Regions from separate parts of the Leminorella grimontii genome, predicted to be linked through region 3. Evidence: predicted binding sites of a transcription regulator. Region 3 holds the regulator's gene; each other region holds the start of a gene.
The links. The regulator PurR, encoded in region 3, represses purine synthesis genes. The targets are predictions, from matches to a motif close to CANGCAAACGTTTGCNTG.

Region 1 (4,251 bases), 1.0 Mb from region 3:
ACCGCGAAGTGGTGCGGGTCGCGCGCGCTGGCGGTTTCAACGATGATGTTGGCATCGCAGCGCAGATTGGCATTGACCAGCCGAGTTTGCAGCGCGCCGACTGCCATAGGCGCGGGGATCGGCAGGCGACCGGGAACGATATTGCGGTCAGACAGCACCAGCAGCACGGCACCCTGGCGAACCTTTTGTTCTGCCTGCTTGCAAACGGCGAGGATTGCGTCCTTCAGACCCGACTTTTCCGGATCGTAGGTGATATCGATGGTGTCTGCGCGGTAGTATTCCTCTTTCATCGTCGTGAGCTGGACGAAGTCAGAGTAGAGCAGAACCGGCGAAGGGAAGCTCAGGCGGTGGGCCTGCCCCTCGGCTTCGCAGAATACGTTCATCTCGCGACCGATATTGGTCGCCAAAGACATCACGTGGGATTCGCGCAGCGGATCGATAGGCGGGTTAGTGACCTGTGCAAACTGCTGGCGGAAGTAGTCGTAAATAATGCGCGGGCGGCTGGAAAGCACGGCGAAGGGCGTATCGTCGCCCATAGAGCCGGTAGCCTCCTGGCCGTTTTCTCCCAGAACGCGAAGGATTTGTTCCAGCTCTTCGCTGCTGTAGGCAAACTGCTTCTGGTAGGCGAGCAGCCGGGCGTCGTCGAATTCCCGCTGGCCGATTTGGTCATCGGGCAGCGCCTCATAGGCCGTCAGGCGGCGGACGTTTTTACTCATCCAGCTTAGGTAGGGGTGGCGTCCCTTTAGATCGTTATCGGTTTCGTTGTTGCGAAGAATTTTGCCGGTGCGGGTATCGATAACCAGCAGCTCGCCGGGGCCGACGCGGCCTTTTTCCAGCACTTCGTCGGGCTGATAGTCCCAAATGCCGACTTCAGAAGCGCAGGTGATAAGCCGGTCTTTGGTGATAACGTAGCGTGCCGGGCGCAGGCCGTTGCGATCCAGGCTACAGGTCGCGTAGCGCCCGTCGGACATGACGATCCCCGCCGGGCCGTCCCACGGTTCCATGTGCATGGAGTTAAAGTCGAAGAAGGCGCGCAGCTCTTCGTCCATGTCCGGGTTGTTCTGCCAGGCCGGCGGGACTAAAAGGCGCATGGCGCGAACCAGGTCCATACCGCCGTTGAGCAGAAGCTCCAGCATGTTGTCCAGAGAGCTTGAGTCGGAGCCGGTCTCGTTAACGAACGGCGCGGCGTCCTGCAGGTCGGGAATCAGCGGCGTCTTGAACTTGTAGGAGCGCGCTCTGGCCCACTGGCGGTTGCCGGTAATCGTGTTGATTTCGCCGTTGTGCGCCAGATAGCGAAACGGTTGGGCGAGCGGCCATCGCGGCACGGTGTTGGTAGAAAAACGCTGGTGGAACAGACAGATGGAAGACTCAAGGCGCAGGTCCGCCAGGTCGAGATAAAACCTCGGCAGGTCGACGGGCATACATAAGCCTTTGTAAATAATAACGACGTTCGACAGGCTGCAAACGTAGAAAGTATCGTCCTGTACCCGCTGTTCAATGCGGCGGCGCGCCATAAACAGGCGGCGCTCCATGTCAACGGAGCGCCAGCCCGCCGGGGCGTTAACAAAGATTTGTTCAATGCGCGGCAGCGACGACAGGGCGATTTCACCCAGCATGTCAGGATTGGTCGGCACTGTACGCCAGCCGACGACCGACAGCGTTTCGCGCGTGAGTTCTTCTTCAACGATCGCGCGGCTGGCCTTCGCCTCTTTTTCATTTTGGCTTAAAAACAGCATGCCGACCGCGTAATTCTTGGCCAGCCTCCAGCCCTGCTCTTCGGCGACCAGGCGGAAAAAGCGATCGGGCTTTTGCAGCAGCAGGCCGCAGCCGTCGCCGGTTTTCCCATCGGAGAGAATAGCACCCCGGTGCTGCATGCGTGACAGGCCGTGAATAGCCGTTCTGACAACCTTGTGGCTGGGTTCGCCCTCTATGTGGGCGATAAGCCCAAAGCCGCAGTTGTCACGCTGTTTAGACGCGTCGTATAGCATGATGTTGCTCTCCCGTTGCTCCATATATTGTGCATTTGTGCTGTGCAATTAACGTTATGTATCGTTTTTTAATTTATTGTTTTTCATTTCTCTACTAACCAAATAGCGGACACCAGTAAACCCGCCACGTGCTGCGCTGGCGCGATTTCAATCATTGAATATCAGGCTCAGTCTGGCGTTAGCCAGAGCGAAATAGTGCGCCAGCGCGGCTGGCGTACTGAACGTAGAATGCCGGACCGGTTTGGCGGAGAGCCTCATCCAAAGGCCCAGAGAAACGTTTGTGACTCCAACTTAATATACAAAGAGAATTCAGGTCAAATGGCTGATAAAAAGGGGGGGGATTTTATTATTTTAATTTAATTATTTGAAAAACAATTATTTTATTGATCAATTGAGATTCGAGTTTTAAATCTGAAGAAAAATAAACTGTGACCTAAGTCACTATATAGCCCGCGGAACGTCGCAGTCATATGCTTATATTGTCGTTTAATCTGGTATGATATCCTTACAAACTATTTTTATTTGGTATTTAATTGCGTAATTTGTTGTGGAGATGTTATTGAGTCGTTGAGGAACGGTATGAAAAGAAATCATGATTCTATTCGCCGCTTCACTTTGACTAATAATAAAAAAGCGCAGATTACGGATCCCTGACGGTTTGATCTCTGTCGCGCCGTAGGAGGGAGAATTATCGGTAGATTGTGGCTCTTTTAGCCAGACGATCTCTGGCATCAACGGCAACGAGAAAGCGCTCAGGTTAACTATGCAACTTCACCAGTATGTCAACATGTTCGGCGCGGATTTGCAGCGACGCTATGGTGAAAAAATACATAAGCTGACGCTGCACGGCGGCTTCAACTGCCCCAATCGGGACGGCACGCTGGGAAGAGGGGGATGCACGTTTTGTAACGTCGCCTCTTTCTCTGATGAAGCCCAGCAGTATAAAAGCATTGCCGAACAGTTGGCGACGCAGGCTCAGAAGGTCAATCGCGCGAAACGCTATTTGGCCTATTTTCAGGCCTATACCAGCACCTATGCGGAGCTTTGCCTGCTGAGGGACATGTACCAACAGGCGCTGGCGCAGACCGACATCGTCGGCATCTGCGTGGGAACGAGGCCCGACTGCGTATCTGAGCCGGTGCTGGATCTGCTGGCGAGTTACTGTCGGCAGGGGTACGAAGTTTGGCTTGAGCTGGGCTTACAGAGCGCCAGCGACAAAACGCTCAAGCGAATTAACCGCGGCCACGACTTTGCCTGCTATTGCGCGACGGCCAGAGCGGCGAGGCTGCGGGGAATAAAAGTATGCACTCACCTTATCGTTGGGCTGCCCGGCGAGAGAATGGCGGAAAGCCTGAGTACGTTGGAAAAAGTGACTGCGGAAGGAACCGACGGCATTAAGCTGCATCCCCTCCACGTCGTTACGGGGAGCATTATGGCGAAGGCTTGGAGCGCAGGGCGTTTGCAAGCGCTTACCCTTGAAGAGTACGTTGATATCGCCAGCGAGATGATAAGGCACACGCCTGTGGAAGTGGTCTATCATCGCATTTCGGCTACGGCGCGGCGTCCAACGCTCTTGGCGCCCCTGTGGTGTGAAAACCGCTGGCTGGCGATGAACGGCATTGAAGCCCGCCTGGCGCAGGCGGGTGGGCAGGGCTCAGCCTTGTGATGGTTAAAAGCGCCTTTATAATGTGTGTTTCTCCGCTCGCCGCAGCGGTATTTTATTGTTTATACTCGTTATGTTTTTACCTGCGGGCGTTTCTCTTCTCGGCGCGCGAGTTATTTCGAATTATTTAGAGTATGTGCGTGAATTATCGCGCATTTTGTTGTAACTTCGACGCACTGTCATGTCGGGAGTCACCATGAAGCAACTGAGAAAACTGGCCCAGTACTACGTTAACGCTATGGTAAAGCTGGGGCTGGTGCGATTTTCTCTGCTGTTGGCCTCTATCCTTATCGTTCTTGCTTTTACGGTACAAATCTCCGTTACCGCCGCGCTAAACGGCAACATCGAACGCATAGACGTTGTTCGTTCGATCTTTTTTGGCCTGCTGGTAACGCCCTGGGCGGTCTATTTTCTTTCCATCGTGGTGGAACAGCTTGAGGACTCCCGCCAGCGTTTGGCAAAGCTTGTCGAAACGCTGGAAGAGATGCGCACGCGCGACCTTGAACTTAACCACAAGCTGCAGGACAACATTGAGCGCCTGAATCAGGAAATCCGTGAGCGTATTAAGGCGGAAGAGGCGAGAGAGAGCGCGATTGAAGA
Region 2 (4,251 bases), 280 kb from region 3:
GCCGCTACGCGAAACGGTAATGCATTTTTTAGATAGTGCGTTACCGAGAGACGGCCATTTATCCTTATTGGATATTGGCTGCGGAGAGGGCTATTACACCGGCTTTATTGCACGATCGCTTAGCGCTAGTCGCAACATTGCCGCCTACGGGCTTGATATATCAAAGGACGCAATACGAGCCGCCGCCAAACGCCATAGCGGCATTGAGTTCTGCGTTGCTTCGAGCCACCGCTTGCCGTTTACCGATGATGCCATCGACGGCGTTGTGCGCATTTACGCACCCTGCAGAGATGAAGAGCTGAAAAGAGTCGTCAAGAGCGGCGGCGTTATCGTCACGGCAGTTCCCGCTCCGCGCCATCTTTTTCAGTTAAAAGCGCTGATTTATCGCGAAGCGAAACCGCATGATGACATATTGGAAGAGATTGACGGATTCGAGTTCGTTAGCCAGCAAAGAATAAGCTATTCAATGACGCTTACGGGAATGCAGGCAGCGGATCTGTTGTTAATGACGCCATTTGCCTGGCGTGCAAGCGAAGTACTGACTGCCGAATTAAAGGGGCAAACGACCTTTGAGTGCGAGGCCGATTTCTACGTTCGGCTCTACCGAAAGCGGTAAAAAATAACGGCGCCAAAGGCGCCGTTTTAGCTATATCAAATGCGCGTTAATCACAGGGAACGACCTTAATCGCCAGCCCACCGCGGGAGGTTTCCCGGTATTTGGCGTTCATGTCCTTACCGGTTTCGTACATGGTTTCTATCACTTTGTCTAACGACACTCTGGGCTCGCTGGTGCGGCGAAGCGCCATTCGGGATGCGTTAATAGCCTTTACCGACGCGATGGCGTTACGTTCAATGCAGGGAACCTGTACCTGCCCGGCGACCGGGTCGCAGGTCAGGCCAAGGTTATGTTCCATACCGATTTCCGCTGCGTCGCAGACCTGCTGAGGGCTTCCCCCCAAAAGTTCCGTTAAGCCGGCCGCCGCCATTGAGCAGGCTACGCCCACCTCTCCCTGACAGCCCACTTCAGCGCCGGAAATGGAGGCGTTCATCTTATAAAGCGTGCCAATGGCGCCCGCTGCCATGAAATAGCGGATGTAGGCTTCGGGGGAAACCGGTTGAATAAAGCGATCGTAATAGGCCAATACCGCAGGCACGATGCCGCAGGCGCCGTTGGTTGGTGCGGTGACGACGCGGCCGCCGGCGGCGTTTTCTTCATTCACCGCAAGCGCGAACATGTTTACCCAGTCGATGATGTTCATCGGATCGTTAGACAGCTTATCAGACGACAGCAGCATACGGCGCAGGGGCGCCGCGCGACGAGGTACCTGAAGTGGGCCGGGCAGTACGCCTTCGGTATTCATTCCGCGATCGATACAGTCTTTCATCGTTTGCCAGACGGCGGCGAAGTAGCTGTCAATCTCCTTAACGCTGTGCATAGCGAGTTCGTTTTGCATAACGAGCCCGGAAATAGAAAGCCCGTACTGCTTACAAAGCGTCAGCAGCGCCTCGGCGGATTTGAACGGATAGGGGACGCTGATCTCACTCTTGTCCTCTTTTCCAAAGTTTTCGTCATCAACGATAAAGCCGCCGCCGATGGAATAGTAGGTTTTACTATATACCGCACGTTCGCCTGCAAACGCAGTGATTTTCATGCCATTTTCGTGACGGGGAAGGTTTTCGCTGTGAAAGACCATGCCGCCTACGCGTGGAAATAGAACCTCATGCTGGCCGGCGGCCAGCGACAGGCGCTCCGTTTCTTCTACCCGACGGATAAAGCCGGGAATGCTGTCAATATCGACCGTATCGGGCTGATTTCCCGCCAGCCCCATAATAATGGCAATGTCCGTATGGTGCCCTTTACCGGTAAGGGAGAGTGAACCATAAACGTCGACGACAATACGATTCACATTAGTTAACATCCCGCTGCGGCAGAGATCGTCGACAAACGCTTTGCCGGCTTTCATTGGCCCAACCGTATGTGAGCTGGAAGGGCCAATACCAATTTTGAACATGTCGAAAACGCTAATCACGCGGGGTTCCTCAGGGAAATAAATGATGTAAAAACGGCTCAGGTCATTTCATTGAACTAGTCAATTGGCCTGAGCATAAAGATATGGGTGAAATTTAGTTTTACAATACTCGCTAATTATAGTCTTTTTATCGTGAGGCTAGCTATAAAATTAGAAGATTATTAAAGCAATCGTTTTCTTCTCATTTATCTAATTCAGGCTGAAAATAGTTATCTTGAAAACGTTTCCTGTATTGCCAGCTGTCGAAGTATTGCTGCGGTAAGTCCCCAGATTAGGTGGCCTTCGTACGGCATAACGTAAATATCATGACCTTGGCCCCGGCGAAACACGTTAATCGTCCGGTAGTTTTGGATGCGCAGAATGTGGGTTAGAGGGACTTCGAACAGGGCGTCGACCTCATCGCGATTTTGCCTAAAATGTAGCCCATCGGGCAGCAGGCCGATAATGGGCGTGACCCGATAGCCGCTGATGCTGTCCTGCGAGGGAAGCTGCCCTAATACGTCAACATTTTTGGGCTCAAGGCCTATCTCTTCACAGGCTTCCCTAAGCGCCGTTGCGCTGAGGCTTACGTCGCTGATGTCGACGGCGCCGCCGGGAAACGCCACTTGCCCAGGATGGTGGCGCAGCGTTCTTGAACGGCGCGTGAGCAGGATCGATGGCTGTTCTTTTCGAATGATTGGAATCAATACGGCAGCCTGCTTTATCTGTCGCCCGAGCGGCGTTTCGGGTAATGACAGCAGTTGGAAACGTCGTATAAAGTGATTGAGAATGTCGTTGTTCATGACTGTAGAAATTTGATTTTTTGAGCGTTAAGCCAAGCTGAGTCACCAAACCCACTAGCAACTTCTGGATCAATGAATTTGTACATGTTTCGCACCTCTAAATGGGAGTATAATCTTCTTCGCGCCAAGAGCGTATTGATTTTATTGGGCTATCGAGTGCACGACGCTCTGATGCTCGCCAGTGTAAAAGGGCGTTTATGTTTTCAGCAGACTTTCCGACGTTAAATCATGAAGAGCAGCAAAAAGCGGTTGAGCGCATTCAGGAGCTGATGGCTCAGGGCATGGGAAGCGGGGAAGCGATTGCGCTGGTTGCTCAGGAAATCAGAGAAAATCATACGGGAAAAGGGCGCGTCGCCTTTTGGGACGAGGAGTAAAACGCCAACGCCTTTGTTCGCTTTTTCAATAGAGTGGCCCGAATTTTTCCAGATAGGTCAAATAGAGTCGCGCATCGAATTCCAACTGATGGTACTCCGGTTCCATATAGCAGCATAATTGATAGAAGTCTTTGTTGTGCGACTTTTCTTTTAAGTGGGCTAATTCGTGAACTACGATCATTTTTAATAAGGGTTCGGCCGCCAATTTGAATACATTTGATATTCTAATCTCACTCTTGGCTTTTAATTTACTTCCCTGAATTCTCGATATTGACGTGTGCATACCCAATGCATGTTTAATAATGTGAATCTTATTGTCATAGCAAACTTTACTTAGCTGCGATGAATTTCTTATATATTCATTTTTTATTAAAGTAGCATATTGATATAACGACTTATCTGTCGTATAGCCGTGAGGGGTAGGATAGCGCTTCAAAAGGAACGTTCCCAATTGATCCCTTTCAATCAGAATCTTAACCTGTTGCCGAAGCGTTTCGGGGTAGCCGTTTAAATACTGTAACATTGTCATGAATTGAGCATATTGTATTATGATTAACCTTTCTATTTTATCATGAGATAAAAAAGGTTGCACGAGCGTCTTAATTTTGTCCTTTTTGGTATATTTACTACTCGATGAATTAGAAATGGAATCAAAACTGCTTAACCGTTTCTATAAAAGGCGTGTGGTAATTTATGTGCTCCCGATCTAATTTTTAATTGTGTGGTTGAAAACACCTTGCCTAAATTTAATAGATATGAGGTAATGAAATTGACCCATTAATGAGAGCTACTTTGGTAATCATTTTGGACTTCCCTATGGTTAATGACAATAGTGGAACGATGAGTGATTTTTGTCCTTAATAGATAGTCCGAATGGGTCGTATATGCCTTTTTTGGCAGGTTAAATATCAATAGGAATTTTTGTAATGTCTAAGAAAACTGGTCACGTTAAGTGGTTCAACGAAAGTAAAGGTTTTGGATTTATCACCCCAACCGACGGCAGCAAGGACGTGTTCGTACACTTCTCTGCTATCGCTGCTGATGGATTCAAGACTCTGGCAGAAG
Region 3 (4,251 bases):
TCTTCCGCGCTTAAGGTATGGCCGGCCTGGCTTGCATCGATATTCAGGCAAACGGCGCCCTGATCGAGGGTTTTCATCACAACGTCGCGATAGGGGTCAAGGATGTCAAACAGCCGCCATTCGTCCACCACTACGCCGTTTTGATCGACTTCGGCAATCACGTCGCGCACGGTGCGAACGTTCTTACCGTCGGCGCGCTTATGGTTGGAGCTGGCTACGCGCAGGAAGTAATGGCCGTTGGCGGCGTTATCCATCGAGTGGGAGAAGTCGTTGTAGTTGTCGGGCAACCGGCGATTAAAGATTTCTCTTCCCATGATGTCATACTTCACGTAGCGCTGGCCGTAGCCCCAGCTTAGCGCACCGTCGTCGTTTTGCTTAAAGCCCATCATTACGCCGGCTTTATAGATAGATTTCAGATCGTAAATAGGATTGGCGAACATATACCAGCGGATATCGCCGGAAGTGTCGATAATGGCGTTGACAGGGTAGAAATTCCACTCAAGCGCGCCGCCAACGGGGTTATTCCATACGGTGCGGGTGCCGTTTCCTGACTTGTCCTGTAGATTGTTGAGCAGATAGAGTCGGTCTTTAAATTCAGGGGCGACTTTTTTAACGTTTACGGTGAAAAATGAAGCCTGTTCCTCTTTGGTTCCAGCTGATTCCGTATAGGCAGGAGGAGCATAGACGGTGTAGCTTTCTTTAATTTTTTCACTTTTTTCGCCGTAGAGGCGGATATATTCAACTTCAATCGTGTTGACGTAATCGGGATAAAGGCCGAAAACGGGGATCCCACCGTAGGTCAGAAGGTATTTATTGTTTACCTGATATTTGATTTCCTGACCGTTCGCCTTAGGCACAATACGAACCGATGCGTCTCTTAGTACGTAACCGCCGTTGCGGATAATTGCCGTCAGTGGCGCAATATCGTATGGGTTCATGACGACTTCGCCTATTTGACCTTGAACCTGATAGTCCAGCTTTGCTCCGCTCGCTCCACCAATAGCCAGTGCCGTAGAGGGCAAAGCTGATAATAAAGCTGCCGACAGCGCAAGGGAGGTTAACGCATATTTAAATTTCATAACATTCTCCAGTTACTTGAACGTAAATCCGTCTTATCTATTCAATCTTTCTCAAGATATTTGAGTGACTCTTTGTAATTGGTTGTTGCTGGATGTTTTTAAATATGAAAATAATAATATTTGGTTACAATTGACTTGAATATAATTACTTTTGACAATAAAGAGAATCGCCAATTTGCGAATAATGATTTTTCGAAAATCGAAATATAGGGATGAAAAACAAAGAGAAGGCCTCGTAGAATGGAGGCCTTGGGGATGAAGAGATAAATCAATTAACCGCGTATACGTCGCCGTCGCGAAACTCCAGCTTAATCAGACGTGAACGCTCAAGCTCAAGGCGATGGGCTCCTTTGCTTTTATAGTTGGCGAACAGAAATACGTTATCTGCGGGTTTACCGTAAAGGGGAACGTTTCTAAGCGTTACCGACGTTCCGGGCCGAACAACGATTGGCCAGACGATGAGTCCCTTGGCGTTTTTTTTCAGAAGGTCGCTTTTTTCTTTAAACCATTGTTCAGACGTATAGTGTTCCAATTGAGCGGTTAACCTGCCACCTTCAACGGCAACAAAGTCGACAAGGATTGGCTCTCCTTCGTTAGCTTTGGGAGTAACGCTGTATTCCAGATTATTCATCCGAACGCCGGGCAACAGAGAACAGCCCGTCATCAGCGCGACGAATAAACTAATGGTTGCTGTACGCTTAACTAACCTCATAGGACTATCACCGTGTTGGCATCGGCGGCGCTTTAGCGCCTGTTATTACATCCGATGCGGTAAAAGGGCGTCCTGAACCTGACTGCTTCTCAGGTTTAACTATAGGAAGAGAATGGCGGAGGGGCAAACGAAAAGCCCGCCAGAGAGGCGGGCCTGCGGACTATTTCTTCAGATAGGGACCATCGGCAACGGAATTGCGCTCAACCAGCTCGGGGTGCAGTTCAATCGAGTGGTAGGTTTCGCGCTTGTTGATTATGCGATCGAGCAGCATGTCCAGCGCCATCTCCGCCAGGTTTTCTTTTGGCTGTTGAATCGTCGTCAAGGGCGGGTTGTAAAAACGCGTATTGCGAATGTCGTCGTAACCGATGACGGAGATATCGTCGGGAACCCGTAACCCCATTTCGCCAGCGGCGCACAGCGCACCCATGGCGATGACGTCTCCACCGCAAAATAGCGCCGTTGGGCGCTTTTGGGCTTTTAACAGCTTCATCATACCGTCATACCCTTCCTGCGGCTGGAAGTCCGCCTCAACAATCCACTCATCGGGGATGTCGATGTTGGCCTCTTTCAGCGCGTGCAGGAAACCGCTATGTCGCTCCCGTCCGGTAAATTCATTTAGCTGGCCGGTAATGGTGGCGATATCTCGATGGCCTCGGTCTATCAAATAGCGTGCGGCCAGATACCCGCCGTGGAAGCCGTTATCTTCGATATTGTCGGTAAAGTCGCTGTGTTTACCCCAGTCCATCACCATCATGGGAATATGCTGATAGTCGTTTAGTAGTTCAAGCAGGGGGGGATGATACTCAGAACACATTACTAAAAGGCCGTCTACGCGCTTTTGCGCCAGCATGGCCAGATAGGCCTGCTGTTTTTCAAGATCGTTTTGAGTATTGCAAAGGATAAGCGTATAGCCCTTTTTATAACAGGCCGACTCTACGGCCTGAATGACTTCGGCGAAGTAGGGCGAACCGCTGCTGGTCGCCAACAGCCCCAGCGTTTTAGTACTGTTAACCTTCAGGCTGCGGGCGACGGCGCTGGGCGAATAGCTGAGTTCTTTTATGGCGGCCCAGACGGCAGTTTTAGTATCTTCCGCAACAAAACGGGTTTTATTGATGACGTGGGATACCGTCGTCGTTGAAACGCCGGCGCGTTTCGCTACGTCTTTAATGGTTGCCATAAAAGCGGGTTCTCCTGTGCCTATACCGTTCGTTGCTCAGATGACAGTGTAAGCGGGTAAGTTAACGTTTGCCTTTTCAATTACACATTAAAAGCAAAACGGTGTAGAATTTGTATCATACGCACTGGCGCTAACTTACGTTATCGTTATCAGTGATGCTTGGCGATGAATTTTGGCGCATTTAATTCAAAAGTAAAAGGGCTGTAGCGGAAAGAACGCAACGTTTTTTGCGGTTTTCGCACCTTTAGCCGAAATAGGGCTGATAAACTCACGTTAACATTACCCCCAATTAGTAAAAAAGGAGTCCAAGATGTCTGCTGAATTAAAGTGGTCTTTAAGCACGGTCGTTTTTGCTTTGTTCGTTATCGTGACTTACAGCCTGATTGCCGTTACGCACTAATCGTTTTTAAATACCCGACAGCGCCGATGTCGGGTATTGTTTTTAATGACGTCAAAGCGCAGCGATGGAACGTCGCGTTTTCAGGTTAGCGGTTTGTCGGTGAGTGAGAATGTTCCCTTGTGGAACATATTTTTTTGAAATCAATAGAGTAAAATCGGTGTTTCAACATGGAGGCAGAATGACTCACCATAAGGCTAGAGCGTTGGCTTTAGTGAAGCGGATCGTCGGGATTGTTATTTTTATACCTGCGCTGATTTCGACGGTGATATCCGTACTTAAGTACCTGGTAGCGCCTAAAAGCCAGATGCAGGAAATGACGGCGACTATCATGGATTTCTTGCAGGTGATGTTCAACATCGTGCGCCAATATACTTCTTTTCTTGAGTACTTTTGGACTAACTCGCCGGTGCCGAATATTCAAAACTGGACTGCATCCAACACCGTTTGGTTTATCGTTATCTTTTTGCTGATTTTCGTTGGGCTAGCGCTCTCTGCCTCCGGCGCAAGGTTAGCCAAGCGAGTTTATAACGTGCAGGAAGGCGTGACGGAGCGAGCGATCCTTGAAGCAATGAACGGTGAACAGGCCCGTTCAAAGCAGGAGCTGCAGAAGCTGATTTCGATTCCAAACACCTCCATTTTTGCGCAGATAACCGAGCTTTACGTGGCGCCGGTGCTGTGGGGCGCATTCATCTATGTGATTTTACGGCTCATCAATATGCTTTAGTTTTTCCGTACTTTATACGCATTGAGAACCGACGTTTATCGTCGGTTTCTTATTATGGCTTTAGCCAGTTTAAGTCGCGTTAGCGTCTTAAACATAAAACCACCTGCTTTGCGGGTGGGATCAAAGGGTTATACCAAGAAAAACACCTTTCCGTTACGA

Region 1: a site for PurR is predicted at 2,256-2,273, ahead of gltB (glutamate synthase large subunit). Genes of this name have one in related genera too.
Region 2: a site for PurR is predicted at 2,194-2,211, ahead of V8L73_RS09245 (L-serine ammonia-lyase). Genes of this name have one in related genera too.

Annotation. Positions count from the first base shown of each region.
Region 1 is NZ_CP146357.1:3,277,010-3,281,260, reverse strand. It holds gene gltB (glutamate synthase large subunit) at 1-1,988, opposite strand, end outside; gene V8L73_RS15145 (TIGR01212 family radical SAM protein) at 2,752-3,654, shown strand; gene arcB (aerobic respiration two-component sensor histidine kinase ArcB) at 3,848-4,251, shown strand, end outside.
Region 2 is NZ_CP146357.1:1,951,821-1,956,071, forward strand. It holds gene rlmA (23S rRNA (guanine(745)-N(1))-methyltransferase) at 1-616, shown strand, start outside; gene V8L73_RS09245 (L-serine ammonia-lyase) at 663-2,030, opposite strand; gene V8L73_RS09250 (CoA pyrophosphatase) at 2,240-2,812, opposite strand; gene V8L73_RS09255 (YoaH family protein) at 3,010-3,186, shown strand; gene V8L73_RS09260 (YgjP-like metallopeptidase domain-containing protein) at 3,212-3,715, opposite strand; gene cspE (transcription antiterminator/RNA stability regulator CspE) at 4,113-4,251, shown strand, end outside.
Region 3 is NZ_CP146357.1:2,227,857-2,232,107, reverse strand. It holds gene V8L73_RS10470 (aryl-sulfate sulfotransferase) at 1-1,079, opposite strand, end outside; gene V8L73_RS10465 (hypothetical protein) at 1,348-1,791, opposite strand; gene purR (HTH-type transcriptional repressor PurR) at 1,952-2,968, opposite strand; gene V8L73_RS10455 (YnhF family membrane protein) at 3,279-3,368, shown strand; gene V8L73_RS10450 (YniB family protein) at 3,547-4,092, shown strand.